DNA from 2 places in the Caproicibacter sp. genome. Region 1 is predicted to be linked to the other one. Evidence: a T-box and tRNA genes for the amino acid it is inferred to sense, from the RefSeq annotation. Region 1 holds a T-box; the other holds one or more tRNA genes.
The links. A T-box is a leader RNA that pairs with one kind of tRNA and senses whether it is charged. The one in region 1 lies ahead of pheS (phenylalanine--tRNA ligase subunit alpha), so its partner is inferred to be a tRNA-Phe.
Positions count from the first base shown of each region.

Region 2: it encodes a tRNA-Phe, which carries the amino acid that the T-box ahead of pheS (phenylalanine--tRNA ligase subunit alpha) is inferred to sense. The anticodon was not compared.

Region 1 is NZ_JBJKOP010000036.1:153,381-168,686, forward strand. Features, by position in the region: gene ACLQ3M_RS09885 (RluA family pseudouridine synthase) at 1-531, shown strand, start outside; gene ACLQ3M_RS09890 (ComEA family DNA-binding protein) at 559-999, shown strand; gene ACLQ3M_RS09895 (NfeD family protein) at 1,207-1,608, shown strand; gene ACLQ3M_RS09900 (SPFH domain-containing protein) at 1,630-2,559, shown strand; gene purE (5-(carboxyamino)imidazole ribonucleotide mutase) at 2,902-3,399, shown strand; gene purM (phosphoribosylformylglycinamidine cyclo-ligase) at 3,433-4,467, shown strand; gene purN (phosphoribosylglycinamide formyltransferase) at 4,461-5,105, shown strand; gene ACLQ3M_RS09920 (IMP cyclohydrolase) at 5,093-5,803, shown strand; gene ACLQ3M_RS09925 (phosphoribosylaminoimidazolecarboxamide formyltransferase) at 5,819-6,997, shown strand; gene purD (phosphoribosylamine--glycine ligase) at 7,026-8,285, shown strand; gene ACLQ3M_RS09935 (hypothetical protein) at 8,405-8,707, opposite strand; gene ACLQ3M_RS09940 (IreB family regulatory phosphoprotein) at 8,744-8,989, opposite strand; gene pheT (phenylalanine--tRNA ligase subunit beta) at 9,059-11,437, opposite strand; gene pheS (phenylalanine--tRNA ligase subunit alpha) at 11,450-12,469, opposite strand; T-box leader at 12,520-12,736, opposite strand; gene ACLQ3M_RS09955 (DUF6106 family protein) at 12,896-13,408, shown strand; gene ACLQ3M_RS09960 (NAD(P)H-hydrate dehydratase) at 13,389-14,648, shown strand; gene ACLQ3M_RS09965 (hypothetical protein) at 14,683-15,216, shown strand.
Region 2 is NZ_JBJKOP010000029.1:109,205-124,510, forward strand. Features, by position in the region: gene ACLQ3M_RS05475 (metallophosphoesterase) at 1-480, shown strand, start outside; gene tig (trigger factor) at 575-1,867, shown strand; gene clpP (ATP-dependent Clp endopeptidase proteolytic subunit ClpP) at 1,973-2,572, shown strand; gene clpX (ATP-dependent Clp protease ATP-binding subunit ClpX) at 2,582-3,898, shown strand; gene lon (endopeptidase La) at 3,975-6,407, shown strand; gene yihA (ribosome biogenesis GTP-binding protein YihA/YsxC) at 6,421-7,017, shown strand; gene ACLQ3M_RS05505 (YerC/YecD family TrpR-related protein) at 7,087-7,389, shown strand; gene ACLQ3M_RS05510 (class I SAM-dependent DNA methyltransferase) at 7,391-8,128, shown strand; tRNA gene ACLQ3M_RS05515 (tRNA-Val) at 8,283-8,359, shown strand; tRNA gene ACLQ3M_RS05520 (tRNA-Asp) at 8,368-8,444, shown strand; tRNA gene ACLQ3M_RS05525 (tRNA-Phe) at 8,450-8,525, shown strand; tRNA gene ACLQ3M_RS05530 (tRNA-Gly) at 8,530-8,605, shown strand; tRNA gene ACLQ3M_RS05535 (tRNA-Cys) at 8,611-8,684, shown strand; gene ACLQ3M_RS05540 (beta-mannosidase) at 8,734-11,265, shown strand; gene ACLQ3M_RS05545 (nitroreductase family protein) at 11,342-11,878, opposite strand; gene ACLQ3M_RS05550 (TetR/AcrR family transcriptional regulator C-terminal domain-containing protein) at 11,980-12,618, opposite strand; gene dhaK (dihydroxyacetone kinase subunit DhaK) at 12,715-13,710, opposite strand; gene dhaM (dihydroxyacetone kinase phosphoryl donor subunit DhaM) at 13,824-14,216, opposite strand; gene dhaL (dihydroxyacetone kinase subunit DhaL) at 14,222-14,860, opposite strand; gene glpK (glycerol kinase GlpK) at 15,184-15,306, shown strand, end outside.

The DNA of each region.
Region 1 (15,306 bases):
TTGAGGCCTGGAATCCTGCATCGGATCGACAAGGATACCAGCGGACTGCTGATTGTCGCGAAAAACGATTTCGCCCATCAGAAATTGGCGGTTCAGATTAAAGACCACAGTTTCACGCGGATTTACGAGGCGGTTGTACACGGCAATCTGAAGGAAGACAGCGGTACGGTGGATGCTCCCATCGGGCGCCATCCGGTCGATCGTAAAAAGATGGCCGTTACCAAACAGAATTCCAGAAACGCCGTGACGCATTATCAGGTTATTGCCCGGTACCGCGGGTTTACCCATGTCATGCTGAAGCTTGAGACCGGGCGCACTCATCAAATCCGGGTGCATATGGCCTATTTGGGTCACCCGGTGGCGGGCGACCCCGTCTACGGACCGAAAAAGCCGGCTCCGGGACTGGACGGTCAGTGCCTGCATGCCAGGCTCATCGGCTTTGTGCATCCCCGCGACGGAAGGTATCTGGAGTTTTCCAGCGAGTTGCCGGCTTATTTTACGGATTTTCTGAATCGGCTTACTCTGCTTTAGTTATGATTCTAAAGGGATGGGACCAAAATGGACGAGGAATCCCGGCAAAAGAGGCTTTTGATTTTACTGGCGGCGTTGATCTGCTCGCTAATGATCGGCTACAACGCCTTTTATGTGCCGGACGCGACCGTAGCGTGGAGACAGGAATCTTCTTCGCAATCGGAAACGCCGGCTTTGTCAAGCAGACCGGAACCGGCATCCTCCGATTCTGCGGTTTCATCCGGCCTGCGGAGTGCCGTTTCATCGGGCTTGTCTTCGACGGCTCGAATCAACGGCAAAGTGAATATTAATACGGCGACCCCAAAGGAATTGAGCGACGGATTAAACGGGATCGGAAAAACACTGTCTCAGCGCATTGTGGATTATCGCGAAAAAAACGGGCCGTTCCGCTCGATTGAAGAAATTAAGAATGTATCGGGAATCGGCGATAAAATTTTTGAACAGATTCGTGATTCTATCACAATTTGAGCAGAGCTTTTACGGATCAAAAGAAGCGGGACCAAATAATAGAGAAGCAGAGCCACGACCACAGTCTGATTCTGTTCTGTTTATATTGCGCTTTTCATGGTTTTATGGTACGATAAGACTGGAGTAAAAGCTAAAACAATCAGGTCCTTTAAGGGGGTCTTACCAATTTATATTCTATATATGCCGTTTATCTGGATTGCCGTCATTGTGCTTGCAGCTGTTTTGGAAGCTTCGACGGCGCAGCTGGTTTCCATCTGGTTTGTTGTGGGCGGAGTCGGGGGATTGATCGCCAGTCTTCTTGGAGCCTCGCCTTCCGTGCAGGTGCTTGTTTTTGCGCTTGTTTCCGCGGTTACGCTGATTGCCACAAGACCGTTTGTCAAAAAAGTTCTGGATTTTAAAACAACCGGAACAAACGCCGACCGTTATCTTGGAAAGATTGCCGTCGTGACGGTTGAAATCAACAATACGCTTGGCGTGGGTCAGGTCAATGTTCTGGGGAGCATCTGGACGGCGCGCTCGTCCGACGGCTCCGTTATTCCCATCGGATCGCGCGTATCCGTTGAATCCATAGACGGCGTGAAACTGATCGTCCGTTTAAAGACCGATTAATTTTTTATGGAGGGATTATTCATGGTTGGATTTATTATCGGCATTGTCATTATTCTTTTGGTAATCATCCTGCTGATTTCAAACATTAAGGTGGTGCCGCAGGCTCACGCATATGTTCTGGAGCGTCTCGGCGCTTATCATGTTACCTGGAATACCGGTCTGCATATCAAGGTTCCGTTCGTTGATAAAGTTGCAAAAAGGGTTTCGCTGAAGGAACAGGTCATCGATTTTCCCCCCCAACCGGTGATTACGCAGGACAACGTGACGATGCAGATCGACACGGTGGTTTATTTCCAAATTACGGATCCCAAGCTGTACGCATACGGTGTGGAACGTCCGCTTTCCGCAATAGAAAATCTGTCCGCCACAACATTGAGAAATATTATCGGAGATCTTGAATTAGATAAAACCCTGACGTCCCGCGACACCATCAACACGCAAATCCGCACGATCCTGGATGAGGCGACCGACGCCTGGGGCATCAAGGTCAACCGTGTGGAACTGAAGAATATTATTCCACCGAAAGAAATTCAGGATTCCATGGAAAAACAGATGAAGGCCGAGCGTGAGCGCCGCGCCCAGATTCTTACCGCTGAGGGTGGAAAGCGCAGTGCGATCCTGATTGCGGAAGGCGACAAAGAATCCGCCATCTTGCGCGCCGACGCCGCGAAACAGACCAAAATTCTGGAAGCACAGGGCCAGGCGGAAGCGATTATGCTGGTACAGAAAGCCCTGGCCGACAGTATTGTTTTACTGAATACCGCCAATCCGGCCGAGAATGTGATTGCGCTCAAGAGTCTGGAAGCGTTTCAGAAGGCTGCGGACGGAAAGGCGACCAAGATTATCATCCCGTCCCAGATTCAATCCCTTGCAGGTCTTGCCACTTCAATTAAGGAATTGGTCGTTGACGCCCCAATGGGCGGGCAGACAGGTAAGTCTGCACAAAGTTAATTCTCTCTTGATTTGTATTCCTTGCTAAAGAGTCGAAAAAGCATTCTTTAGGAAGGGAACAGTTGAATTTGTTGTTGGAATCCCCTACAATATTAGGGTGAGATTTCGGAGGTGGATGCAATGACAGGGTTGGAAAAAAATCGGATTCGGAAAATTTCTGTCGGCACCGCCCTTGCCGGATGTGTTAAAACTCTACAGTAGAACTGCAGGCTGCGCCGGAAATGGGCGCAGCCTTTTTCTGTTTCGGGGTTCCGGCAGTCGCGTTCTCTTCTGCCATTTGCATCAGCAGTGATCCGCCAGTCTTTTGTTTAAGCAGAAAAAGGAGAATAAAAAATGCAGAATATGAAAAAAGTAGCCGTGATTATGGGAAGCGACAGTGATTTTCCGGTTGTCTCGGCGGCAGTCAAAAAGCTTAAGTCCCTTGAAATCCCCTGTGAGGTACATGTCCTTTCCGCACACAGGACACCCGCCGAGGCGGCTGAATTTGCAAAGAATGCTAAAGCTAACGGTTTCGGCGTCATGATCGCCGCCGCCGGGATGGCTGCGCACCTGGCAGGCGTGCTTGCGGCTTACACCACTCTGCCGGTCATTGGAATCCCAATGAAATCTTCCGCTCTCGAAGGGCTGGACGCGCTGCTCGCGACCGTACAGATGCCCGGCGGAATTCCGGTCGCGACCGTAGCCGTTAACGGCGCGGAGAACGCGGCTGTCCTCGCGGCGCAGATTCTCGCCCTTGGAAATAATGAGCTGGCGGAAAAGCTGGAGCAGATGAAACGGCAGATGAGCGAAAAGGTTGCCACGAAAGACGCAGCGATTCGTGCGCAGGCGGAACAGCTCTGAAAGGGTTAATCAAGCAGATTGATGGAGGAAAGAATGAAAAGTTACAGTGAAAGTTACAAGGCGGCCGGTGTGGACGTGACGGCGGGATACCAGGCTGTGGAACGGATGAAAAGCCATGTGGCAAGGACGAACATACCGGGAGTCCTTTCCGGAATTGGGGGATTCGGCGGCTTGTTCCAGCCGGATCTTTCGGGAATGAAGACTCCGGTTTTTGTCAGCGGTACCGACGGAGTGGGAACCAAGCTGAAGCTTGCGTTTTTAATGGACAAGCATGATACGATCGGCATCGACTGTGTTGCCATGTGCGTGAACGACGTGGTCTGCTGCGGTGCAAAACCGCTGTTCTTTCTGGATTATTTGGCCGTGGGCAAAAATCACCCGGAAAGTATTGAGAAAATCGTATCCGGCGTCGCGGATGGCTGCGTTCAGGCCGGGTGTGCGCTGATCGGCGGAGAAACCGCGGAGATGCCCGGCTTTTACCCAGCCGACGAATATGACCTTGCCGGATTCACAGTCGGCGTTGTAGACCGCGAGAGAATGCTGGACAGTACTTCTGTTCGCCCCGGGGACGCGCTGATCGGATTGGAGTCCTCCGGACTGCATTCCAATGGCTTTTCCCTGGTGCGTAAGGTATTCAATATCGGGGACCGGAACGTGAACATGCAGATCGGCGATCTTGGTTGCACATTGGGGGAGGAACTGCTTAAGCCGACGAAGATTTATGTCAAACCGATGCTTGAATTGATGCGGCAGATCCGTGTCAAGGCGGTTTCCCATATTACAGGCGGCGGATTTTATGAAAATGTTCCGCGTATGCTTCCGGCGGGCGTGACGGCCCGAATCGAAAAGAACCGTCTGCCGCAAATGCCGGTCTTTGCTCTTTTGCAGCAGCAGGGAAATATCCCGGAGCGCGACATGTACAACACCTTTAACATGGGAATCGGAATGTGCGCCGCCGTAGCCCCGGAGGATGCCGACCGGGCGGTGAAATTTCTGAACGCGAACGGAATGCCGGCTCGTATCATCGGTGAAATTGCCGAAGGCGGGGAAGGCGTCGAGCTATGCTGAACATTGCCGTTCTTGTTTCCGGCGGAGGAACCAACCTGCAGGCGCTGATCGATGCGCAGAAAGCCGGAAAAATACCGGGGGGCAGGATCACTCTGGTAATTTCAAGCAGAGAAGACGCCTATGCCCTGACCCGCGCGGAACAGGCTGGGATTCGGACCGAGGTGCTTCGGCGCCGCAGCTTTTCCGAACAGGGTGATTACGATACGGAGCTGATCGGCCTGCTGGAGCGGGAACGCGTCGGACTCATCGTACTGGCCGGTTTCATGACGATTATCAGCCCGCGCGTGATTGAACGTTACCGGAACCGGATGATCAACATCCATCCGTCGCTGATTCCGGCTTTTTGCGGGGAGGGCTGCTACGGTTTGCGGGTGCATCAGGCCGCGCTGGAAAAAGGGGTTCGGGTGACGGGCGCTACGGTTCATTTTGTTAATGAGGTCTGCGACGGCGGCCCGATCATTTTGCAGAAGGCCGTGGAGGTTTTGCCGGGCGATACGCCTGAGACACTGCAGCGGCGCGTCATGGAGCAGGCGGAATGGAAGTTGCTGCCTAAGGCGGTCGCTCTGTTTTGTGCGGGGTTTCTGGAAGTTGAAAACGGCGTTGTGAAGATAAAGGGGGATTTGCCATGCAGCGAATGAATTTAGCGGAATATCTGGGTTCCAATCCTTACCCGGGAAGAGGAATTCTTCTCGGAAACAGCGAAGACGGAAAGTATGCTGTTATTGCCTATTTTATTATGGGGCGCAGCGAGAACAGCCGGAACCGGGTCTTTGAGGAAGAAGGGCAGGGCATAAGGACACGGGCGTTCGACGAGTCAAAGCTGAGCGACCCATCCCTGATTATTTACTCGCCGGTTCGGGTTTCGGGGACTTTTACGGTTGTGACAAACGGAGATCAGACGGACACGGTCTGCGAGTATCTGGAGGCAGGCAAACCATTTGAAGAAGCGCTGCGCACACGTACTTTTGAGCCGGATGCTCCGAACTACACGCCCAGAATCTCCGGAATGGTTCAAACGGAGGCCGGGTTCCGGTTTATCCTATCAATTTTAAAAAGCGGGGACGGGTCGCCGGACTCTGCGCACCGCCAGTTCTTTGAATACGATTCCCCCGCCGCCGGGGAGGGAAGAATCATCCATACCTATTCCGGCGATGGGAATCCGCTCCCTTCCTTTGAGGGCGAACCGGTCCGGGTCGCACTGGAAGGCGGAATAGACCAACTGACCCACGGAATCTGGAACGCTTTAAACGAAGACAATAAAATTTCCCTGTTTGTCCGTTTTATCAACCTGAAAACAGGACTGACCGAAACAAGAATCCTGAATAAGAACCGCTGAGAGGGAGGAACTGGAATGGCAAACGAACTGATGCTGAAATACGGTTGCAATCCGAATCAAAAGCCCGCCAGAATTTTTATGGGAAACGGCGGACCGCTGCCCGTTGAAATTTTAAACGGCCGCCCCGGTTATATCAACTTTATGGACGCGTTCAACAGCTGGCAGCTGGTGCGGGAACTGAAGGCGGCCTGCGGTCTGCCGGCGGCTGCTTCCTTTAAGCATGTCAGCCCTGCGGGAGCGGCGCTGGGGGTTGAACTGTCCGACACGGTTAAAAAGATTTGTTTTGTGGACGACTTGGAGCTTTCTCCGCTGGCGTCGGCATATGCCGCGGCGCGCGGCGCGGACCGGATGTCCTCTTACGGCGACTTTGCGGCTTTGTCGGACGTCTGCGACGAACAGACGGCCCTTGTGCTGAAGCGGGAAGTATCCGACGGCGTGATCGCCCCCGGATACACCGAAAAGGCGCTGGAAATTCTTAAGTCAAAGCGAAAAGGCACATACAATATCATTCAAATCGACCCGGATTACAGACCGGAGCCGGTCGAGCATAAGGATGTGTTCGGAGTCACATTCGAGCAGGGCCGCAACGAAGCTCCGATTGGCCTTGACCTGTTAACGGATATCGTCACAAAGAACAAAGAGATTCCGGATGCAGCGAAGCGTGACCTCATCCTGTCCCTCATCGCGCTGAAATATACGCAGAGTAATTCCGTGTGCTACGCGCAGGACGGAAGAACCATCGGTGTCGGCGCCGGACAGCAGTCCAGAATTCACTGTACGCGCCTTGCGGGGAATAAAGCGGACAACTGGCTGCTGCGTCAGCACCCGAAGGTGATTGGGCTTCCGTTTGTCGCCGATATCCGCCGTCCGGACCGCGACAATACCATCGACGTTTATATCTCTGAGGATTCTCAGGATGTGCTTGCGGAAGGAGTCTGGCAGAACTTCTTTACGGCTAGGCCGGAACCGCTTACACGGGAGGAGAAGCGGGACTGGCTGAACCGGCAGACCGGCGTGTCCCTTGGCTCCGACGCGTTTTTCCCGTTTGGGGACAACATTGAGCGTGCGCACCGGTCCGGCGTTTCCTATATCGCGCAGCCGGGCGGTTCGATCCGCGACGACAACGTGATTGAAACCTGCGATCAATACGGAATCGCAATGGCATTCACCGGCCTTCGCCTGTTTCATCACTGAACGGCTGAAAACGAAAGCGGGGAGAATCATGAAAATATTGGTCATCGGCGGCGGCGGCCGCGAGCATGTTTTAGTAAGAAAACTAAAAGAAAGCCCGAAAGCGGAAAAAATCTACTGCGCGCCTGGAAACGGCGGAATCTCCCGCGACGCCGAATGCGTCCCGATTCCCGCGACGGATGTTGCAGGCGTCATAGCCTTTTCCAAGCAGAATCGAATCGATCTGGTTGTTGTCGCGCCGGATGATCCGCTTGCGGCAGGAATGGTGGACGCGCTGGAAAACGCGGGAATCCGGGCGTTCGGCCCAAAAGCGAATGCGGCGGAGATTGAAAGCAGCAAGGTGTTTTCCAAACACCTGATGAAAAAATACGGAATTCCAACGGCGGATTATGAAGTGTTCGACCAACCGGACAGGGCGCTTGAATCGATTCGTAGTCGCGGAAAATTTCCGACCGTCATCAAGGCGGACGGACTGGCGCTTGGCAAGGGCGTAATCATTGCCTCCGATTTTTCAGAGGCGGAGGCGGGAATTAAGACGATTATGGAAGATAAGGTCTTCGGGTCCTCCGGAAATCGTGTGGTTGTTGAAGAGTTTCTGATCGGCCCGGAGGTCTCCGTCCTTGCTTTTACGGACGGGAAATGCGTTCGCCCGATGGTTTCCTCCAAAGATCACAAACGCGCGATGGACGGCGACAAAGGCCCCAATACCGGCGGAATGGGAACAATCAGCCCGAACCCGTACTACACGCCGGAGCTTGCCGAACGCTGCATGAAAGAAATTTTCCTGCCGACGGTTCGTGCGATGAACGAAGAAGGCCGCCCGTTCAAGGGTTGCCTGTATTTTGGTCTGATGCTGACGCCGGACGGCCCGAAGGTGATCGAATACAATTCCAGGTTTGGCGACCCGGAGGCTCAGGTGGTGCTTCCGCGGCTGAAAACCGACCTTCTCGAGATTATGGAAGCCGTTGTGGATGAAAAACTGGAACAGCAGCCGATCGAATGGAGCGACGAAGCCTGTGCGTGTGTGGTCATGGCATCCGGAGGGTATCCGGTTCAATATCAAAAAGGCTTTGAAATCACCGGCCTCGATGAAAACGGGCAGGCGGAGAACGCTACGGTCTACCATGCCGGAACGTCGTATCGGGACGGGAAGTTTTACACCAGCGGCGGGCGCGTGCTCGGCGTAACGGCTCTTGGCACGGATTTGCCCCGGGCGCTGGAAAAAGCGTATCGGGCCGTGTCCGGAATTCATTTTGAGGGCGCGCACTATCGGAATGATATCGGAAAATAAAATGCAGAAATAAAGAGCCGCGCTGCTTCCTGATTTGAGAGGCCGCGCTGCTCTTCCGGCTGAAAGGCCCGCAAAAACAGTTGAGTGTTTTTGCGGGCCTGTATTTGTGTTTTTAAACTTTATTCTGACAGCGCTCTGCTGAGCCAGACATCCGCCAGATCCATGGCCAGATAAAGACCATTTTTTTCGCTGGTCTTTACAATCTGTTTCCGGTTCCGCACAGTCTGATCCGTCAGCATCAGCTGAATGCCAACCCGATCCGCCACGTCCATATCCTTTACTTTCTTCTTGCTCTTAATTTCCAGCCTGACGACATAACGGTCCTTCATGCTTCCGTAATAAATCACATCTCCGCAGCGCACCAACGGTTTTCCCTTATAGGTTGGAAACTGCGGTTCACCGTCATTTTGTTTATCTGCCATTCGCTGTCGACCTCCTCTTCTTCATTCGTTTGGGCTTTATTCGCCCAGATAAGATTTTACCAATACCTGCAAAAGCTCGTCGCGGTCAATTCTGCGAATCAGGCTCCGCGCGTTGTTGTGAGTCGTAATGTAGGTGGGGTCCTCCGAAAGAATATAGCCCACAATCTGATTAATGGGGTTGTATCCTTTTTCCTTCAGAGCGTCGTATACAGTTGTGAGGATTTTCTTAATGCCTTCCTCCCGGTCGCTTTCAAGAGAAAAAGTCACCGTTTTATCGAGCATAGGAACACCTCCAGTATTGTTCATCATACAACAACGTGCGAGGAAATGCAAGAAATAAATTGTAAATCACTAGGAGCGCAGGATGGCTCCGATGTTTTCAAGCTCCTTAATGGCCCGGTTCATCGCCGCTGTAATCTGTTCTTCCGTCAGTGTGCTGTCCGGAGAACGCAGCACAATTCGGAACGCGACGCTCTTCTTGCCCTTTTCAATTTGTTCTCCGCGATAAATGTCGAACAGTTCGATTCGTTCAAGCAGGGAGCCCGCCCCGGCGCGGATTGCCTTTTCCAGAGACATAACGGGAATTTTATCCTCGCAGATTAAGGCAAGGTCCCTTGCCACGGCCGGAAATTTGGGAAGCGGACGGTAGGTTTTATCCATGCCGGCGTTTTGGAACAGAGAATCCACATCGAGCGTAAAGCTGAACGCCCTGCAATCCATCCCGTAGTTTTCCATTACTTTCGGGTGAATTTCCCCAATGATACCCAGAGGATTGCCGCCAATGGTTAAAGCGGCGCACCGGCCGGGATGATAGGCGAATTCTTCCGGCGCGGCGGAAATGTCCCATTCTGTTACATTAAGTTTTTCCAGAAGGTCTTCGACCATACCCTTTGCGGTGAAGAAATCGGAGCCGTTCCCGTACATTCCGCAGACCAGCTCCAGCTTTTCCTCAGGCAGCTGCTCCGCCGAAGTCGGATGGTATTCCGTCGCAAGCTCGTAAAGGCACGCGGAGTCGTTTCGGTTGTTGTAATTGCGGGAGAGAATCTCCATCATAGAAGGCAGAGCGGTTGTGCGCATAATGCCGGTGTCCTCGCCAAGCGGATTTGAAATTACGATGGAATTCCGCAGCGGAGAATCTGCGGGCATCCGGATTTTATCGTAATATTTTGGGCTGATAAAGGAATACGTCATGATTTCGCTTGCCCCGAGCGCCAACATGGTGTCGCCAATCAGCTTTTCAAATTTCTGCCCGGCGGTGTATTTGCCTTGGGCGCCGCCGCTGAGCGCGGTGGATGCAATTTTGTCGTAGCCGTAGAAACGCGCGATTTCTTCCGCGATATCGGCTTTATGAACCAGGTCGGGCCGGAAAGAAGGAACCAGAATTTCGTCGCCGTCAAATTCGCAGTCCAGCTTGGAAAGGATTGTTTTCATTTTCTCCGCGCTTAGGGATATGTCGAGAAAACGGTTGGTCCAGTCCGGCTCAAGGCGAATCCTGCGGCGCTCAGGGGAAAAATGGCTGTCTTTCAGAATGCCGTCGGTCACGTCGCCGGCATCCAGCAGTTCCACCAGTTCGCACGCGCGGTCGAGCGCCGGAATGCAGTTGTTGGGGTCCAACCCTTTTTCATACAGGGAGGAAGCATCCGTGCGCATGCAGAGGTCGCGCGCGGTTGTGCGGACCGATGGGCCCTTGAAGCAAGCTGATTCGAAGACGATCGTCGTGGTGTCATCCACAATTTCGCTGTTTTCGCCGCCCATCACGCCCGCAACGGCAATGGCCCGGTTTTCATCCGCGATCACAAGATTCTTTTTACGCAGCGTGCGGGGGGTTCCGTCCAGCGTCGTGATTTTTTCACCCTCTTTGGCCCGGCGCACGGTGATTTTATGCCCCTGGATAAACCGGTAGTCAAACGAGTGCATCGGCTGGCCGTATTCCAGCATGACATAGTTTGTAATATCGACGATGTTATTAATCGGGCGCACGCCCATCGCACGGAGACGTTCGCGCAGCCAGCGCGGTGAGGGCTTGACCCTGACGTTTTTCACAACCCGCGCGGAATACATGGGGCAAAGGTCCGGCGCTTCCACCGAAACGCTTACCATCTCCGTGCCGGAACCGTGCCCGCCTTTGACGGCGGGGGTGTGAAGCTTCAGCGGCTTATGAAACGTGGCGGCGGCTTCGCGGGCAAGGCCGATAACGGAGAAACAGTCCGGCCGGTTGGAGGTGATTTCGAATTCCACGACGGTGTCGTCAAGACCGATTGCCTCCTGAATCGGCTGGCCTGGACGGCAGTCCTCCTGAATGACAAAGATTCCGTCTTCAATCGCATAGGGAAAATCGTGTTTGGTTAACCCGAGTTCCGAAAGGGAGCAGAGCATGCCGTTGCTTTCCAGCCCGCGCAGCTTGCCCTTTTTAATCTTTTTGCCGCCCGGCAGACACGAATTGTGAAGCGCGACGGGAACCAGGTCGCCGACTTTCAGGTTCTGCGCTCCTGTGATAATCTGAAGCGGTTCCCCGCTACCGGCGTCGGTCATTGTAATCCACATGTGGTCGGAATCCGGGTGACGTTCCAGAGAAAGAACCTTTCCGACAACGACGTTTTGAATTTCGCCGCCCTCTTTCCGCCAGCCTTCAACTTTGGAGCCGCTCATCGTCATCGCTTCCGTGAAAGAGCGGATCGGCATATCAGGAAGCTCTACAAACTCCTTGAGCCATTTCATTGACAAATCCATTTCAATTCCCCCTTAAAACTGATTCAGGAATCTAACGTCGTTTTCAAAAAAGAGACGCATGTCGTCCACCTTGTATTTGCGCATGACAAGGCGCTCCAGCCCCATGCCGAACGCAAAGCCGCTGTACTCCTCCGGGTCGATGCCGCAGTTTGAGAGTACCTTCGGGTGAACCATGCCGCAGCCAAGAATTTCAATCCAGCCCTCTCCCTTGCACAGGCGGCAGCCCTCGCCGTGGCAGTGAAAGCACTGCACGTCGACTTCTGCGCTAGGCTCCGTGAACGGGAAGTGGTGCGGACGGAACCGCACGACGGAATTTTCCCCGTACATCCGGCGGATGAGAGTTTCCAGAGTGCCCTTCAGGTTTGCAAAGGTAATTCCTTGATCGACGACCAGTCCCTCAATTTGATGGAACAGCGGGGAATGGGTCGCGTCGACGGCGTCGGAGCGATAGACGCGGCCGGGGGAGATAATCCGAATCGGCGGCTTCTGTTTTTCCATCGTGCGCACCTGAACGGGTGAAGTCTGCGTCCGCAGGACAATGTTGTCGTTGATGTAAAACGTATCCTGCGTATCGCGCGCGGGGTGGTCTTTCGGGATATTCAGAGCTTCAAAGTTATAATAGTCGAATTCCACTTCCGGACCGCTGACAATGTCGAATCCCATTCCGACAAAGATCTCCTTGATTTCATTCAGCTCCAGATTCAGCGGGTGAGGGTGACCGAGCTTGTGGCGCTTGCCCGGCAGGGTGACGTCGATCTCCTCCATTTTCAGCCGAAGCGCGGTTTCGGCCTCGTGAAGCTCCTTTGCACGGTCCGTAAGTTCCTTTTCAATCAGCGTGCGAAGCTCATTCGCGAACTGCCCGATGACAGGCCGTTCCTGTTCAGACAGGTTTCTCATCTGTTTTAAGATTGCGGTCAATTCGCCCTTTTTTCCAAGATATTTGATTCGCAGGCTTTCAAGGCTTTGGCGGTCCTGTGCCTGGTTCAGCTCCGTTTCCGCCTTTTTACGCAGAAGCTCCAGCTGTTCTTTCATTTCGGCTTCATCCTTTCTTTCGGTGAAAAAATAAAAAACGCTTTCCTCCCGCAAGGGACGAAAGCGCAAAGCTCCGTGGTACCACCCTGTATTTGTACTCTGACGGCCTGCTAACGGTGCCGCCCGTTGCGGCCTACTGCAAATGGTTCAGCCGCACCGCTCCAAAGGGAACTTCGCCAGTCTTATCCGCAAACGTGCTTTCAGCCGGTGACACGCTCTCTCTGCGCGGAAGAAAAGAAAGGTTACTTCCTTTATCACAGCGTTTGATTTCTGTAAAACATAATATAACACGGATTTTGTCCGAATGCAAGAAAAATATCCGCAGAAGCCGGCTTGCGCAGGAATTCGAGGAAAATGGAGGGCATTCATTGTAAAGAATTCATCCCTGTGCTAAAATAAGGGAAAAGAATTGTCAGGGGGAGAAGAATGGACGTTTTTGTGGAGCAGCTGATTAAAAAGAAATTCGGGACAAAAGATTATTTGTTTATTTTCGGAATTATTGTGCTTGGAATCATCCTTGTGCTTTTATCCGTGATCATTCTGCCGCCGATCGCTATCTTGGTTCTGGCAGGGGTTTGCTACGGCGCCTATTATCTGATCACATCGCGGAGCATAGAATTTGAATACAGCGTGACGAACGGCGATATCACGGTCGATAAAATCATTTATCAACGGAAACGGAAACGGGTCATTTCCGTGGATGCCCATACGGTGGAGGAAATGGGAAAATATGATGCGCAGAAGCTGCTGCAAAAGAGTTTTGCTTCCCGCATCGTCGCATCGGAACGGGAAGACGGTTCCGGCGCGTGGTATTTCTGTGCCCGGGATTCCAAGTTGGGAAATGTTCTGGTCGTTTTCAGCCCGGATGAAAAAACGCTGACGGCGATTCGGCCTTTCTTGCCGAGGCAGGTGGCGAGAGATGCTTTTAATCGGTACTGATCTGGTTGAAATCGCCAGGATCCGAAAATCCATGCGAAATCCTTTGTTCTGTGCGAGAATTCTTGGGAAAACGGAGTATGAACAGCTTGCCCTGCGGGGTTTTCCGGCTCAAAGTGTCGCCGCCAGCTTCTGCGCGAAAGAAGCGTTTTCCAAAGCGGTTGGGACGGGCCTGAGCGGATTTTGCCTGCGGGAAGCGGAGCTTCTTCGCGGACCGAACGGCGGGCCGAAGCTTCAACTGTCGGGGAAGGCGGCTCATCTGGCTGAAAAAATGCGGTTCTCCGTCAGCGTGACACATACCGCTGAAACCGCCGCCGCCACGGTGGTCGGCTGGAATGAAAAATCAGAGATGAAAATTTCGGAAGAGCGGGACGTACCGGAGGGAAGAAAAATACTTCTGGATATGCTGAAGCCGCGCGAGCCGGAGAGCAATAAGGGCAGCTACGGGCGGCTTTTGTGCGTCTGCGGCAGCGAAGGAATGGCGGGCGCGGCGGCGATGAGCACACTGTCCGCGCTTCGGTGCGGCGCCGGAATTGTGGAGACAGCCCTGCCGCGTTCCATCTATCCGATTGTCGCTTCCCTTGCTCCGGAAGCGGTGTTTACGCTGCTTGACGCCTCGCCGGACGAAGGCTTGGCGGACCGGGACCTGGAATCACTGGATTCGGCATTGTCCCGGGCGAGCGCGTGCCTTGTCGGCTGCGGCCTTGGGAAAAGCCCTTTTGCGAGAAGAATGGTTTCAAGAGTTCTTCAGAAGGCGAATGTTCCGCTTGTCCTTGACGCAGACGGAATAAATATTGTGTCGGAGCATATAGATGAACTGAAAACAGCCCGCGCTCCGCTTGTGCTGACACCCCACCCCGGCGAAATGGCGCGTCTTCTGAGGACCACCCCGGAAGAGGTCCAGAAAAACCGGGAACTGTTTGCCCGTTCGTTTGCACGGGAGTTTGGGGTTATTCTGGTTTTGAAAGGCTTTGAAACCCTGGTTGTTTCACCTCAGGGAAAGCTGTATCGGAATACAACCGGAAATCCTGGGATGGCCAAGGGCGGAAGCGGCGATGTGCTGGCGGGTATGATCGCGTCCTTTGCGGCGCAGGGGGTCGACCTGTTTGCTGCGGCTGCCGGCGCGGTGTATCTGCACGGCCTTGCCGGGGACCGCTGTGCGGGAAATTTGTCCCAATGCGCCATGCTGCCGACCGACCTGATCGGAAAGCTGCCGGAGCTGTTTTTGGAATTAGGGCGGTAGCTGCGTTCCGCCCGCTTTTTTGGGGGGGATGCCGGTGCGCCGGAATATGATAGCCGCAGCCGCCGCGCTGTGCCTGCTGCTGGGCGGCTGCGCAAAGTCCAGAATCGGTGTCGAGGATCTGGACTTTCAACTTGATTGTAAAGCAAACGTGCATTATTCGGGAGGCAGCGTCACATGTTCTTTTCAGCGCTTTGGCCCGGAAAACGCGGCGTTGGAGATTCTTTCGGGCGGGCCGGAGGGACTTTGCTGGAACTGGAACGGCGACGGTTTTACGGCAACGTTTCAGGGGCTTGCCGCGGGCGGCAAAGACTGCGTGCTTCCGCAGGATTCTTTCGCGGCCGTGATGGTACATATTCTTGACCAGGCGGAAAAGCCGGGCTCCCTGACTCCGACCCATGACAATGAGTTTTCCGGAAACGCGGGGTATGATTACACGCTGACGGCCGACCCCGAGACCGGAAAAATAAAGACGCTCAGCGTGCCGGAATGCAATGTTACGGTTGATTTTTACGATTACGCGGAAAAAACGATTGAAGTGGGTTTGAATCTTGACCCTGAACCAGATTAAAAAATTTTGTAAATTTTAGAAACCGTTGAGTTTTTCAACGGTTTTTTATTTTTAGATTTCACCGGTGTAGAAACTTTAGCTTCCAGCATT
Region 2 (15,306 bases), on a different contig from region 1:
CTGCCGGGGAAAAAACTGATCCTGAAAGGGAACCATGATTACTGGTGGTCCACCAGACAAAAAATAGAGAATTTTTTTGAGGAAAACGGGTTTACGGATCTCGGGCTAATCCACAACTGCGCCGCGCCAGCGGGGGACAGAGCCGTCTGCGGCACCCGCGGCTGGCTTTACAATGCCGAAAGTCAGCAGGACAAAAAAATAGTCAGCCGTGAAGTCGGCCGGCTGAATGCTTCCTTGGACGATGCGGAAAGGCTGGGCTTGAAACCGGTTGTGTTTCTGCATTATCCGCCCGTTTACGACGGAATGGAGTGCACGGAGATTTTGGACGTTTTGGCAAGTCATAAAATCAGCGATTGCTATTTCGGCCATATTCACGGCAGCCTTGCGGCAAAACGGGCGCCGGATGGGGAGTACAGGGGCATCCGCATGCATCTGATTTCCTGTGATTACCTTGGATTTTCGCCAATTTTAGTAAAATGAATAAATTAAAAACATTTCAGCGAAAGGTAGAAACTTTAGATTCCATGTGATATAATAGCTTAGACAATCGCAGATTTGCAGGAGGAAATGAAAAATGAGTTTAAAATCGACCACTCAGGTGGAAAAGAACCGCTACCAGCTGGAGGTTCTTGTGGATGCTGAAGAATTTGAAAAAGCCGTAGCTGCGGCTTATCATAAAGAAAGCAAAAAAATCACGATTCCTGGTTTCCGCAAGGGAAAAGCGCCCCGTAAGTTTATCGAAAAGTACTACGGAGAAAATGTGTTTTACGATGAAGCAATCAACTCCGTGTATCCGGGCGCGCTTGAACAGGCGATTGAAGAAGCTAAGCTTGAAATGATTGAGGATAAAATTGATTTCGATCTGGTTTCCGCCGACAAGGAAGGCCTTGTGTTTAAGGCAACCATCACCACGAAGCCGGAAGTGGAGATCGAGGGATATAAAGGCATTCCCGCAACAAAAAAGATTTCTGAAGTGACCGATGCGGATGTGGACGCGGAAATTGAAAAGGTGCGCGACCGCAATTCAAGAATGGTAACCGTGGAAGACAGGGAAGCCCAGAACGGCGACACCGCGGTGATCGATTTTGACGGATATGTCGACGGCGAAGCATTTTCCGGCGGAAAAGCGGAAAATTACAGCTTGCAGCTGGGCTCCGGCCAGTTTATTCCCGGTTTTGAGGATCAGGTGATCGGGCACAAATCCGGCGACGAGTTTGAAGTTAACGTCAAATTCCCGGAAGACTACGGTGCGAAGGAGCTCGCCGGAAAAGAAGCTGTTTTCAAAATAAAGCTTCATGAAATCAAGATGAAGGAGCTCCCGCAGGTCGACGACGATTTTGTCAAGGATGTCAGCGAGTTCGATACGCTGGATGCTTACCGCGCGGATATCCGCGAAAAACTGACTAAGGCAAGGGAAGAAAAAGTCACTGACGATCTTGACAATAAACTGATTGACGAGGTCGTTTCCAAGCTGAAAGCGGAAATTCCGGAAGCAATGTATGAAAACAGGATTAACGACGATCTGCGCGATTTCAGCTATCGTCTTCAGTCGCAGGGTCTCAATGTCGATACCTACATGAAGTATACAGGTCAGGATAAGGATGCAATCCGCGGTCAGTTCCGCCCGCAGGCGGAGCGTCAGGTAAAGCTGCGCCTTGCACTCGAAAAAATCGCGGAACTCGAAGGAATTGTTCCGTCCGATGAAGATGTCGAGCAGGAATATACCAAACTGGCGGAAAATTACAAGATGGATGCTGATAAAGTAAAGTCCCTGATTCGTAAGGAAGATTTAATTCAGGATATCGCGGTGGAAAAAGCTTTTGATCTGGTTCGCGACAGTGCCGTGGTCGCCGAAGAAAAGGAATAATTGTAACATTAAGGCCTGCATTTATAAAAAGATGCCGGATGACGGAATAATTAATAAGATTTCGCCAATGCTCTAATATTGCTGGCAACTGGAGGGATTTTAGAAATGAGCAGTTTAGTACCCTATGTAATTGAGCAAACTAATCGGGGCGAGCGTTCCTATGATATTTTTTCTCGCCTTCTAAACGACAGAATCGTAATGCTGACGGACGAAGTGAATGATGTGACCTCCAGCCTGGTGGTCGCTCAGCTATTGTATCTGGAGGGCCAGGATCCGACTAAAGATATCAGCCTTTATATCAACAGCCCCGGGGGTTCCGTTACAGCGGGTCTCGCGATTTTTGATACCATGCAGTACATTAAGTGCGATGTTTCCACCATCTGCATGGGCTTGGCTGCCAGCATGGGGGCGTTCCTTTTGGCGGCGGGCGCGAAAGGGAAGCGGTACGCGCTGCCCAACAGTGATATTATGATTCATCAGCCGAGCGGCGGCGCGCAGGGTCAGGCCACGGATATTAAAATTCAGGCCGATCATATGCTGCACATCAAGAAAAAGCTGAATGAAATTCTTTCCGAGCGCACCGGGCAGCCGCTTGAGGTCATTATGAGGGACACCGAACGCGACAACTTTATGACAGCGGATGATGCGGTCCGTTACGGATTGATTGACAAAGTGATACAGGGCCACGAAGATTCGACGAAATAGGGTGATTGAATGCCGAATAACGATGATAATAAGGGAAGAGAAATCTGCTGCTCCTTCTGTGGAAAACCGCAGAGCGAGGCGCGCCGCCTGATCGCGGGACCCGGCGTTTTCATCTGTGACGAATGCATCGAGCTTTGCACTTCTATCCTGAACGATGAAAAAAACCTTTCCACAAGGAAGGAAAGTTACAGCGAATCAGCCGCGGAGCTGCCGAAGCCGCAGGAGATTAAAAAACAGCTCGACGAATATGTCATCGGGCAGGAAGAAGCCAAAATCGCCCTTTCGGTCGCGGTGTATAACCATTATAAACGGATTTATTACGGCCGCGACAAAGACGATATTGAGCTGACGAAGAGCAATGTCCTTCTTTTGGGGCCGACGGGCGTTGGAAAAACATTGCTTGCCCAGACACTTGCCAAAATACTGGATGTTCCGTTCGCCATTGCCGACGCAACGACTCTGACGGAAGCCGGCTATGTGGGCGAAGATGTTGAAAATATTCTTTTGCGCCTGATTCAGGCGGCGGACTTTGATATCGAAAAAGCGGAACGCGGAATTATCTATATTGATGAAATCGACAAGATTGCCAGAAAATCAGAAAATCCATCTATTACGAGGGACGTCAGCGGAGAGGGTGTGCAACAGGCTCTGCTGAAAATATTGGAGGGTACGGTCTCCAATGTTCCACCGCAGGGCGGAAGAAAACATCCGCAGCAGGAGTTTCTGCAGATTGATACAACGAATATTCTCTTTATCTGCGGCGGCGCGTTCGACGGCTTAAACAAGATTATCGAGCGCCGTTCGGCCTCATCCTCCATCGGATTCGGCGCGCAGGTGCGCAGCAAAGCCGAACTGGACTCCACCTCCTGGATGAAGGACGTGATTCCGCACGATCTTGTCAGATTCGGGTTGATTCCGGAACTTGTCGGAAGGCTGCCTGTCATTGCGGCGCTTGACGGCCTGGATGAGAACGCATTGGTTCGGATTCTGACGGAACCGAAAAACAGCCTTGTCAACCAGTATAAAAAGCTTTTCCAACTGGATAAGGTTGAACTTGAGTTCCAACCGGAAGCACTCAATGCAATCGCTCAAAAAACGCTTGAACGGCGCACGGGAGCAAGGGGCCTGCGTTCCATTCTGGAAAATATGCTGACGGATTTGATGTATCATGTTCCGTCCGATTATACGGTTGAGAAAGTAATCATTACAAAGGATGCAGTGGAAAACGGAGCAAAGCCGGAAATCACTTATAATCCGGAGCGAAAGCCGGTCGCGCTCAAGATCACGGCCCCAAGTAAAAGGGGAAGAAAGGACACCGCTTCCTGACCAAACAATTTGCCTGTTGCAGTGCGGTAAACGATTCGCCTGCAACAGCTTTTTTTTCAAGGAGCTTTTTATGAGTATGAATGAAACTGACATACAGCACGGGGCCGGCCAGATTCCGGCTCTTGCACTGAGAGGGCTCGTTATTTTTCCGGGCATGCTGCTGCAGTTTGACGTCGGCCGCCGCAAGTCCATTTTGGCCCTCGAAAAGGCAATGGAGGAAAATCAACTGATTTTCCTTGTCACACAAAAAGATCTTGCGGACAATGACCCCGCCGAGGGAAATATCTATTCCATGGGGGTCGTGGCAAAAATCAAGCAGGTCATTCGGCGCAGCGACGACGGGGTGCGGCTGTTTGCTGAAGGACTTTACAGGGCTTCCGTTTCGTCCTATGAATCGGTGAGTCCTTTCCTGCTGGTCAATTTAAATAAAGTTGAAACGCTGCCGTTCCGTCCTACCCGCAGGGCGGAGGCGCTGATTCGCTATACGCAAAACCTGTTTGAACAGTTCATCCAGAACTATACCCACATTCCGCCGGATATTGTTATCGGCGTGGTTCAGAAGAAGGATTGCGGGGAACTGGCGGACTATATTGCATCCAATATCATGTTTGACTTTGAAGAAAAGCAAACGATTCTGGAGGAACTGCACCCTGTTCGCAGGCTGGAGAAGCTTGCCGCAATTCTGAAGAAGGAAACGCAGGTTCTTTCCATCGAAACGCAGATCAGTGAAAAGGCAAAAGAACAAATCGACCGCAATCAGAGGGAATATTTTCTGCGCGAGCAGATGAAAGCCATTTCCTATGAACTTGGGGAAGATGACAATCCTCAGCAGGAAGCGGACGATCTACGAGACCGCATTGAAAAACTCGGTCTGCCAAAAGCACAGCACGACAAGCTGATGAAAGAATGCGACCGTCTCTCTAAAATGCCGGAGGGCTCTCACGAGGGAAGCGTGATTGTCAGCTATCTGGAAACCTGTCTGGAATTACCGTGGAACGTTTCGAGTAAGGAACACATCGACCTGAAAAAGGCCGGAAGAATTCTTGACCGTGAGCATTACGGTCTGGAAAAGGTAAAAGAGCGTATTCTTGAAATTCTGGCCGTCAAAAAGCTTTCTCCGGAGATCAAGGGACAAATTATCTGCCTTGTAGGCCCTCCGGGCGTCGGCAAGACGTCGATTGCCCATTCGATCGCGGAAGCGATCGGGCGCAAATATGTTCGTGTTTCGCTCGGCGGCGTCCGGGACGAATCCGACATTGTGGGGCACCGCCGCACTTATATTGGTTCCATGCCCGGTCGGATTATCAACGCACTGAAACAGGCCGAAACCAACAATCCGCTGATCCTGCTCGACGAAATCGATAAAATGGGGAATAATTTCCGCGGCGATCCATCCTCCGCACTGCTGGAGGTTCTGGACTCCGAACAGAACAACGCTTTTTACGATCACTATATCGATATGCCCTTTGATTTGAGCAACGTGCTGTTTATCACGACTGCGAACGACGCGAGCACAATTCCGGAACCTCTTTTCGACCGTATGGACGTCATTACTCTGGGCAGTTATACGCATCTGGAAAAATATAATATTGCAGTGAAGCACCTGATTCCAAAACAGCTGAAGAAGCACGGAATCAGTCCTTCGCAGCTGAAGATTGCCCCGACGGCCGTCCACAAACTGATCGACGGCTACACAAGGGAAGCCGGCGTCAGAACTCTGGAACGCCGCATTGCGTCCCTGTGCAGGAAATGCGCCAAATATTTTGTTGAGGACGCGAAAAAGAAAATCACGATCAGCCCGAAAAAGCTCGAGGAGCTTCTCGGACCCGAAAAGTTTAAGCCGGAAAACGCAAGTAAGCAGGATATGGTCGGTCTGGTTAACGGCCTGGCATGGACCAGCGTCGGCGGAACCCTTTTGCCGATTGAAGTCGCCGTTATGGACGGGACCGGCAAACTGGAACTGACCGGTTCGCTCGGCGACGTTATGAAGGAATCCGCGCGTACTGCGATCAGCTGCATCAGAACCAGAGCCGGCAATCTTGGAATCAGCCATGATTTCTACACAAAATACGATATTCACATTCATGCGCCTGAAGGCGCGATTCCGAAGGACGGTCCGTCTGCCGGTACGGCAATGGCCACGGCGATTACCTCCGCGCTCTGCAATATTCCCATTCGGCACGACGTCGCCATGACCGGCGAAATTACGCTGCTGGGCCGCGTTCTGCCGATCGGCGGCCTGAAAGAAAAAACAATGGCGGCTTATCGGTCCGGCATCAAAACCGTCATTATTCCGGCGGAGAATGTATCCGACCTGGAAGAGATCGATACGGTGGTCAAAAACTCCATTCAGTTTGAGCCCGTTGATAAAATCGATCAGGTTTTGAAGATTGCGCTGACGAAGATGCCGATCCCGCAGAAGGCTTCGGGAACGCCGGATGCGATGCAGCTTTCGGCGCCGAAAAACATGGACCGCCCATCCACCGGCGCGGCCTCGATTCCTCAGTAACGGTAATTGAAATATGAGTATTGAAACAGCATTTTTTGAATTATCCGCCGGACGCGCGGATCAGCTCCCAGCTTCAACCCTGCCGGAAATTGTTTTTTCCGGCAGGTCGAACGCGGGAAAATCTTCTTTGATTAACCGCTTGCTTTCCCGAAAGTCGCTGGCGAGGACCAGCTCGGCTCCGGGCAAGACAGCCACGATTAATTTTTACAATCTGGGATTCTGCCGGTTTGCCGACCTTCCGGGGTACGGTTACGCAAAGGTTTCGAAATCCGAAAAGCTTCGGTGGGCGGAACTGGCGGAAGGCTATTTTCATCAGACGAGGGATATCCGCCTGGTTGTGCAGCTGATGGATCTCCGGCACGCACCGACGCAGGACGATCTTCAAATGGTCCGCTTTCTGACCGACAGCGGCATTCCCTGCCTGATAGCCGCCACAAAGTGTGACAAGCTCAACAAAACCGGACGCAGAACCCAGGAAGAGATGTATCGCAGCGAGTTTGCCGCCCGTCCTGAAATCGTGGTGGTACCCTGTTCCGCCGTGAACGGGGAGGGCGTCGATGCGATTCTTGAAAGGATTTTGTCGGCTTGTGATATTGCGGATAAGCAATGATAAGGATCGATCCTGTTTGACTTTTATGCGCTGAAATGATATTCTGATAAAGTTGGGAGAGTGGTTGAATTGAACTCAAAGTTGAAGGACGACAGCGTCGATTTTTTATTCAGCGCAATTCTTACATTGAAGACGCCGGAAGAATGCTATGCGTTTTTTGAAGACCTTTGCACGGTTCCGGAAATCAAGGCGATGTCGCAGCGGCTGTGGGTCGCGCACATGCTGAGCAATAAAAAGGTTTACAGCGATATTGTTGCGACTACGGGAGCCTCAACGGCCACGATAAGCCGTGTAAACCGTTCCCTTCATTACGGCTGCGACGGTTACAATATGGTTTTTCAGAAGCTGGAAGACAGCGAGAAAGCCAAATAAGATGGGATATGCGACATTTGCGCGTTATTATGACTCGTTGATTGCGGGAGTTTCCTACGGGGAACGCGCCGATTACCTTTTCAGTATTTTCGGCCGCCTTGGTCATCAGCCGGGTCTTACGCTTGACCTTGCCTGCGGTACGGGCAGCCTGACTTTGGAACTGGCCCGGCGCGGTGTTGATGTCGTCGGTCTGGATGCTTCCGCCGACATGCTGACGCTTGCGCAGCAAAAGCTTTCCGCGGCGGGATATTCCGTGCTGCTGTTAAATCAGAGAATGGAAGAACTGGAGCTCTGCGGCCCGGTGGATACGGTTGTCAGCTCTCTCGATTCCGTCAATCATTTGGAAACGCAGCAGCAGGTCTCTGAAACGTTTCGCCGGGTCTCAGCTTGCCTGAACCCGGGCGGATGCTTTGTTTTTGACGCGAATACCGTGTACAAGCACCGGGAAATCCTCGGCAGCCACACGTTTGTGTATGATTTAGGCAGCCTGTTCTGCGTGTGGCAGAACGCGTTTGAGGCCAAGACAAACCGGGTTGCCGTTTCACTGGATTTTTTCGAGCGGTTCGGAAGCGCCTATGAGCGCTCTTCCGAACGATTTTATGAGCGTGCTTATGATTCCAAGACGCTGTGTTCTCTCCTGGAACGCGCGGGGCTTCATGTTGCGGGCGTCTGGGCGGATCAAAGCTTTTTGCCTCCGTCGGATAAGACGGACCGAATGGTTATCGCTGCAGTAAAATAGGTCCTGCGCAGAGTATTGGCACGGATGAATTTTTTCTTAGAAGCATAATGAATAAAATGGTAAAAAACTTGAAAAAAAGTAGTTTTTCCTGTTGACAACTGCGGATAAATATTGTATTATATAACACGTCGCTGATGAAACGGTGCGAACAGTCGGGAGCATAGCTCAGCTGGTTAGAGCACCTGCCTTACAAGCAGGGGGTCATAGGTTCGAGTCCTATTGTTCCCACCATTTCAGATGGCTCGGTAGTTCAGCTGGTTAGAACGCTAGCCTGTCACGCTAGAGGTCGTCGGTTCGATCCCGATCCGAGTCGCCATATTTGCCTCTGTAGCTCAGTCGGTAGAGCAGGGGACTGAAAATCCCCGTGTCGGTGGTTCGATTCCGCCCGGAGGCACCAAAATGCGAACGTAGCTCATCTGGTAGAGCGCCACCTTGCCAAGGTGGAGGTAGCGAGTTCGAGCCTCGTCGTTCGCTCCATTTTTGGCGTCATAGCCAAGTGGTAAGGCAAGGGTCTGCAAAACCCTCATCCCCGGTCCGAATCCGGGTGACGCCTCCAAAATGATTTGAAAGCCTCAAAACCTTAGTGGTTTTGAGGCTTTTTGTCAATGACTCTGATGTTTTTTCTCTCCCGGATTCAGAATGAAGGAATCGGTGGTGGTAACATGGTGCTGGATTTAAACGGTTCATGGAGGATGCGCAGGGTGGGGCAGCCCGAATGGAGGAACGCCCGGGTTCCCGGCTCGGTTTGTTCCGATTTGCTGGACGCGGGTCTCATAAAAGATCCGTTTTACGGAACCAACGAATCTGACACGCTGAACATTTTCGACGGCGATTTTGAATATCGGCGCTCGTTTCTTGTCGACGAAGAATTGCTTCGGCATGACAGGGTACAGCTTTGCTGCGAGGGGCTGGATACCCTTTGCACGCTTTCTGTCAACGATTGCCTTTTGGCGAACACCGACAATATGCACAGAACCTATGAGTTTGACTGTAAGAAGATGCTCCGGTTAGGGGAGAATATAATCGACGTTATTTTCCATTCCCCGACCCGGTTCGTTGCGGAAAAGCAGCGGGAGCAGCCGCTTCGCAATTCGGAAGAGGCTTACAGCGGCGGAATTTCGCATCTGCGCAAAGCGCATTATATGTTCGGGTGGGACTGGGGCCCGATGATTCCGGACATGGGAATTTGGCGGAATATTATGCTGATCGGCCGCGATCATGCGTATATCAGGGATTATTCCGTTTCTCAGGTTCATCAAAGTTCAAGCGTGGCGCTGAACATCTCCGTATCCCTTGAAAAATGGGCCGGGGATGATTTCCAAGTCAAAGCCGTGCTGACATCCCCCGAGGGGAGTATTCTGGCAAAGCGGACGGTCAGCTTGGGCGAAAGCAATTCCATTCCCCTTTCGGTGAAGGAACCGCGCCTGTGGTGGCCCAACGGCTACGGCGAACAACCGCTTTACAGGGTTTCTCTTTTCCTGTATGAGGAGAAACGCAAGCTGGGCGAAAAAGAGTTTCGGCTCGGGCTGAGGACGCTGAAGCTGGTCAGGGAGCGGGATCAGTGGGGAACATCATTCGCATTTGAAATCAACGGCGTAAGGATTTTTGCAATGGGAGCGGACTATATTCCGGAGGACAATCTTCTTTCCCGCAGGAACAGAGCCCGAACTGAGAAATTGATCCGGAGCTGCGTTCGCGCCAATTTCAATATGATCCGCGTCTGGGGCGGCGGAATCTATCCTGACGACTATTTTTACGAGCTGTGCGACCGTTACGGGCTTCTGGTCTGGCAGGATTTTATGTTTGCGTGCGGGGTATATGACTTTGACGAAAAATTTCGGGACAGTGTCAGACATGAGCTGGAGGACAATATCAAACGGATTCGCGGACATGCGTCGCTTGCGCTTTGGTGCGGCAACAACGAAATGGAATGGATGTGGGTTCAGAACTGGAAAAACGAGACGTCGCTGAAACGGTATCGGATGGAGTATCAGGAGCAGTTTGAAAAGAGTCTGCCGGAATTTGTCTCCCGGCTGGATCCCGATACCCCGTATTGGCCATCTTCGCCGTCGTCAGGCGGTGATTTTCATAATCCTAATGATGAGAACAGGGGAGATATGCATGACTGGGACGTCTGGCACGGGAAAAAGCCGTTTACGGATTACCGGTCGGTTATTCCGCGCTTCATGTCGGAATTCGGCCTCCAATCCTTCCCAAGCCTGAAAACCGTAAAAACGTTTGCTTCTTCGGAGGAGTGGAACATTTTTTCGCGTGTTATGGAATCGCATCAGAAAAGCGGAACGGGCAATGAAAAAATACTCTATTATATTTCTCAGTATTTCAGGTATCCCGGCAACTTTGATTCGCTGCTTTACCTTTCCCAGTTAATTCAGGCGGAGGGAATTCGGTATGGGGTGGAACACTGGCGACGCAGCCGCGGAAGGTGCATGGGCGTGATTTACTGGCAGCTGAATGACTGCTGGCCTGTCGCCTCGTGGTCCGGCATCGACGGATGCGGCCGGTGGAAGGCACTGCATTACACAGTGAAACGGTGTTTTGCTCCGGTTCTTGCCAGCGCCTGTGAGGAAGGGACGCGGGTTTCTCTTCATGTTTCCAATGAATCGAAAACTTCCGTAACAGGCTGTTTGGAATGGAAGCTGATGACGCCGGATTCAGCGGTGCTTGAGAGCGGTGAAATGACTGTTTGTTCGGAACCCCTTTCCTCAAAGCAATGCGCAAGCCTGGACTTTTCACGGCAATTTACGACGGAGGAGAAAAAGTACGATGTTTATCTGGAGTATTTGTTTAGTGTTGGCGGTAAGCGGGTGAGCGGGGGAACCGTTCTGTTCTGCAAAGCAAAACACTTTCATTTCCATAATCCCGCAATTAAAACGGACATCACGGAGAAGGAAGGCCGATTTTTCATTCGCCTCCGGGCTGATGCGTTCGCTAAATTTGTGGAACTCGATTTGAAGCACTGCGACGCGGTTTTCAGCGACAATTATTTTGATCTCTCCGCCCATACCGACCGGATCATCGCTTTGAAGAAAACGGAACTCGACGTTCCGCTGAATTCGGCGCGGCTTGCCGAAGAGCTGTCGGTCAGGAGCGTCTATGACACTTATGAGAAGTTTTAATATTTCCCGCGCGTGAAACAAAGCCCCGGCGGAATCCTTTCGGACTCCACCGGGGCTTTGTCAGCCGACGCCGGACTTACAGCCAGCGAAGCAGTTTTTCATGGTCCTTCTTTTTCACTTTCGGTGTTTCACCGTCGGGATAGCCCAGAGCAATCAGGGCAATCAGCTCTTCCTCAGGCGGAACGTTCAGAATGGCAGAGGCTTTGTCGATGTCGAATACGCCTAGAATGACGGTTCCAATCCCGTGATCCTTTGCGGCCAGACAAAAAGTCTGGCAGGCAACTCCGCAGTCGAAAAAGGTGTAGCCGTCTCCGTATTTTGTGGAAGGAGAACCGTCGCGCTCAAACCCGCTTCTTTTTTTCACGGCGGTCACAGCAACTGCCGCAGGTGCGCCGCGCAGAATCCTGGAATTGAAATCAGGCGTCGCTTCTTCGGCGAGCCTGTCCAGAATTTCTCTGCTGTCAATGACGGCATATCTTGTAGGCTGCGCGTTTTTCCACGACGGAATCTGGCCGGCCAAGTCTACCAGTTTCGTAATCAGGTCCCTGTCAATCGGTTTCGAAAGGAATTTTCTCACGCTTTGTCGTTCTTCTATACAGGAAATCGCATCCATGAACTTTCCTCCTTTATTGGCCCTATTGTACCACTTCCGGCGAACATTGAAAAGCGATTTCCTGTTTTGCCCGAACTGCATGGAAAAGATAGCTCAGAGGTTTAATAGATTTCAGCCTGCATCGCCGCGGAATACCGCCGCGTAAGATCAAATACGGGAAGGCCGGAGGAATCCGTGAACTGCTCGGGAGCGGTATGTATGACCCCCATACCGAGGAACATTTCCTTGATCCATTCGGCTTTCTTTAGCAGCTCCTCTTCGCTTTCCTGCATTCCGTTGCCAATCCACCGAATGATGTAGCTGACAAACGCGTTCGTGAAAAAATCGAGCAGAAACTGCTTTTCCTCCGGATTTACGGAGAGACCGCAGCACGCATCTTCATAGATCATGCCGATCCAGCGATAAAGGATGGGGTACAGAAATTTTTCCACCGTCTCTTTCCGCAGCGAACGGTTAATATTTCGCAGAAAGGCCTTGTTCTGCCTGGAGTAGCGCAGCACGTCGATCAGGGCGTTTTTCCAGCTGTAGCGATTGACCCCGTTCACCTGCTTGAAAATTTCATTTTGATAAATCCATTCCAGCAGTTGATAGATGTCTTTAAAGTGGTAATAGAAGGTCTGACGATTCAATCCGCAGTGGTCGGTAACATTTTGAACGGTTATTTTTCGAAACGGTGTGGTTTTCATTAAGTCTTTCAGGGAGCTTGCAAGCAGTTGCTTGGTGTGAGTCATACGTTCCATTAAATTCCTCCTGATGCCGACTGCTTTTTGGGATATAACAGGAAATGCCGTCCCGTCAGCCGTGTACAGCGGACGGGACGGATATGGACGATTAAATTAAAACTGTACAAAGGCGGGAGTTTCCGCCGGCGCGCCGAGAAGTTGTTTCAGTTCGTCATCCAGCTTCAGGAGGGAAATGGAACATCCGCCCATTTCAAGGGAAGTCATGCCGTTTCCGACGTAAGTTTTTACAATTTTGATGCCTTTTTCGGCAAGAACTTCGGCTACCCTCCGGTTCACAATAAACAGCTCCATCAGCGGTGTCGCGCCGAGGCCGTTGATCAATACCGCCGTCTCATCCCCTGGGGAAAGCTGCAGGTCGTCGAATATTTTTTCAAGAAGGCGGTCGGCAATCCGGTCGGCTGTTTGAAGGGGTTCCCTCTGAATGCCTGGCTCCCCGTGGATTCCCATGCCGATTTCCATTTCGTTTTCTTTCAGCACGAAACTTGGTTTGCCCGCTTCCGGTACCGTGCAGGGAGAAATCGCCATGCCCATGGAACGCACATTGGCAATTACCTTTTCAGCGACGGCTTTTACCTCGTCCAGTGTACCGCCGGATTCTGCTTTTGCTCCGGCAATCTTATGGACGAAAAGCGTTCCGGCGATCCCTCTGCGTCCGCTGGTGAACGTGCTGTTTTCCACCGCCACGTCGTCATTGACCACGACCTTTTCCACACGGATGCCTTCGGCGTCGGCCATTTCAGCCGCCATCTCGAAGTTCAGAACATCTCCCGTGTAGTTTTTGATAATCAGAAGAACACCCTTGCCGCCGTTTACCGCTTTGACGGCTTCGTAAATCTGATCCGGTGTGGGGGAGGTAAAAACGGCTCCGGCCACGGCGGCATCCAGCATGCCGCGCCCGACATAACCGCCGTGCGCGGGTTCGTGGCCGCTTCCGCCTCCGCTGACGAGGGCAACCTTCTCAGCCGGAGCTTTTGTCCGCGTGAGCACGTTCAGGCCTTCCAGTCGACGAACGTACTGCGGATAGGCGCACACCATGCCGTCCAGCATTTCATCCACAACATCCGCGGGATGATTGATAATCTTCTTCATAAAGTTCAACCTCGCTTTCTTTTATTCCGCGGCGTAGAGCCGCAAATCCTTTTAACATGCAGGTTGCTCGCACCGGAGCGGCCTTGGCCGCGTTGATTTTTTACGTAAAATGATCATAGCTTATTGGCATTGCAGGCTTCTTTCGCGGCCGAGACGACTTCTTTTGGAGAAGCGCCGGTTGAAGCGCATATGGCCGCGGTCATGGTTCCTTCTACCAGAGGTGCGTCTGCAATCAAAACGCGGCCGCGCTGCTCGTCGTCCAGAAATTCCAGCGCGGTTTCCGTACTGAGAACGGCGCTGCCAAGGTCGAGGAGGACAACGGCACCGTCTCCCGTATCCGCCAGCCGGATGGCGTGCTCAATCCGTAATGCGTCCGTGCCGATTTTGTGGTCCGCGACGCCGCCGGCAGCTTCGATCCTGACAGCCTCTCCTGCGATCTGCTTTGCAAGGTCGCGCACGCCCTCCGCGATCTTTTCGCTGTGTGACACAATAACAAGTCCTACCATATTTATTACTCCTTGTGATTCTTTTGAGCGTATTGAAGCAGGGCGTTCAGGATAATCCACACCGATGTGGCCCCGGGGTCCTGGTGGCCGATGCTTCTTTCCCCCAGGTAGCTGGCACGTCCTTTTTTGGCCGGGATGGTTTTGGTGTATTCAACGCCCCTTTTCGCTGCGTCGCGCGCGGCTTCCAGGCATTCCGGAAAATCTCCGCCGTTTTTCAGGGTATCCTCAAAGGCGCGATAAGCGGGTTCCAGAGCGTCCACCATGGTTTTATCACCTTCCGCTGCCTTGCCGCGCTCTTCCACTCCGTTAACAGCCGCACGAAACATGGAGAGCGCAAGATCGGGATTCAGCATGTCGCCTTCCCCTACTGTCTTACCGGCGCGCAGAAATGCCGTCCCGTAAAGCGGGCCGGAGGCGCCGCCTACCGTTGAAATCAACGTTAAAGCTACCTGCCGGAGCCCGGAGGACAAATCGGCCGGTTCAGCGGAATTCAGCTTGGCCATGACGGCGTCAAAGCCTCTCGCCATGTTGATTCCGTGGTCGGCGTCGCCGATTTCGCGGTCAAGATCCGTCAGATAATCTTTATTGGCCTTGATGGCACTTGCGATTTCTTCCATCGCGCCTTTTAATGAGCCTTTCATCATAAACAGTCCTTTCTGGTAAACATACGAAATAGATTGATTTTTAAGCCCTGTATATTTTATTACGAAGTAGTCTTTTTCATTACTTAACGATGAGCTTTCTGTCGGCATTATCAATAATTTTCATGCTTGTTTCCATCCCACAATCATATAATACTCTAGATCGGCAGAGAAGTAATTAGACAAATTCCTTTATTCGTATAGACAAACGCGGAATATTGTGTATTTACAGAAGCGAGATTCAATGCTAGGATGATGTCAAGATATTTTATGCAATTTGCATAAAATTGAATTCTTCTATGCGGATAGAAAGGGAGGAATTGTAAATGGGTCGGTATATCATGGCATTGGATGCCGGAACGACCAGCTCTCGCTGCATTCTGTTTAACGAAAAGGGCGAGATGATCAGCGTGGCTCAGAAGGAGTTTACGCAGTACTTTCCAAAACCA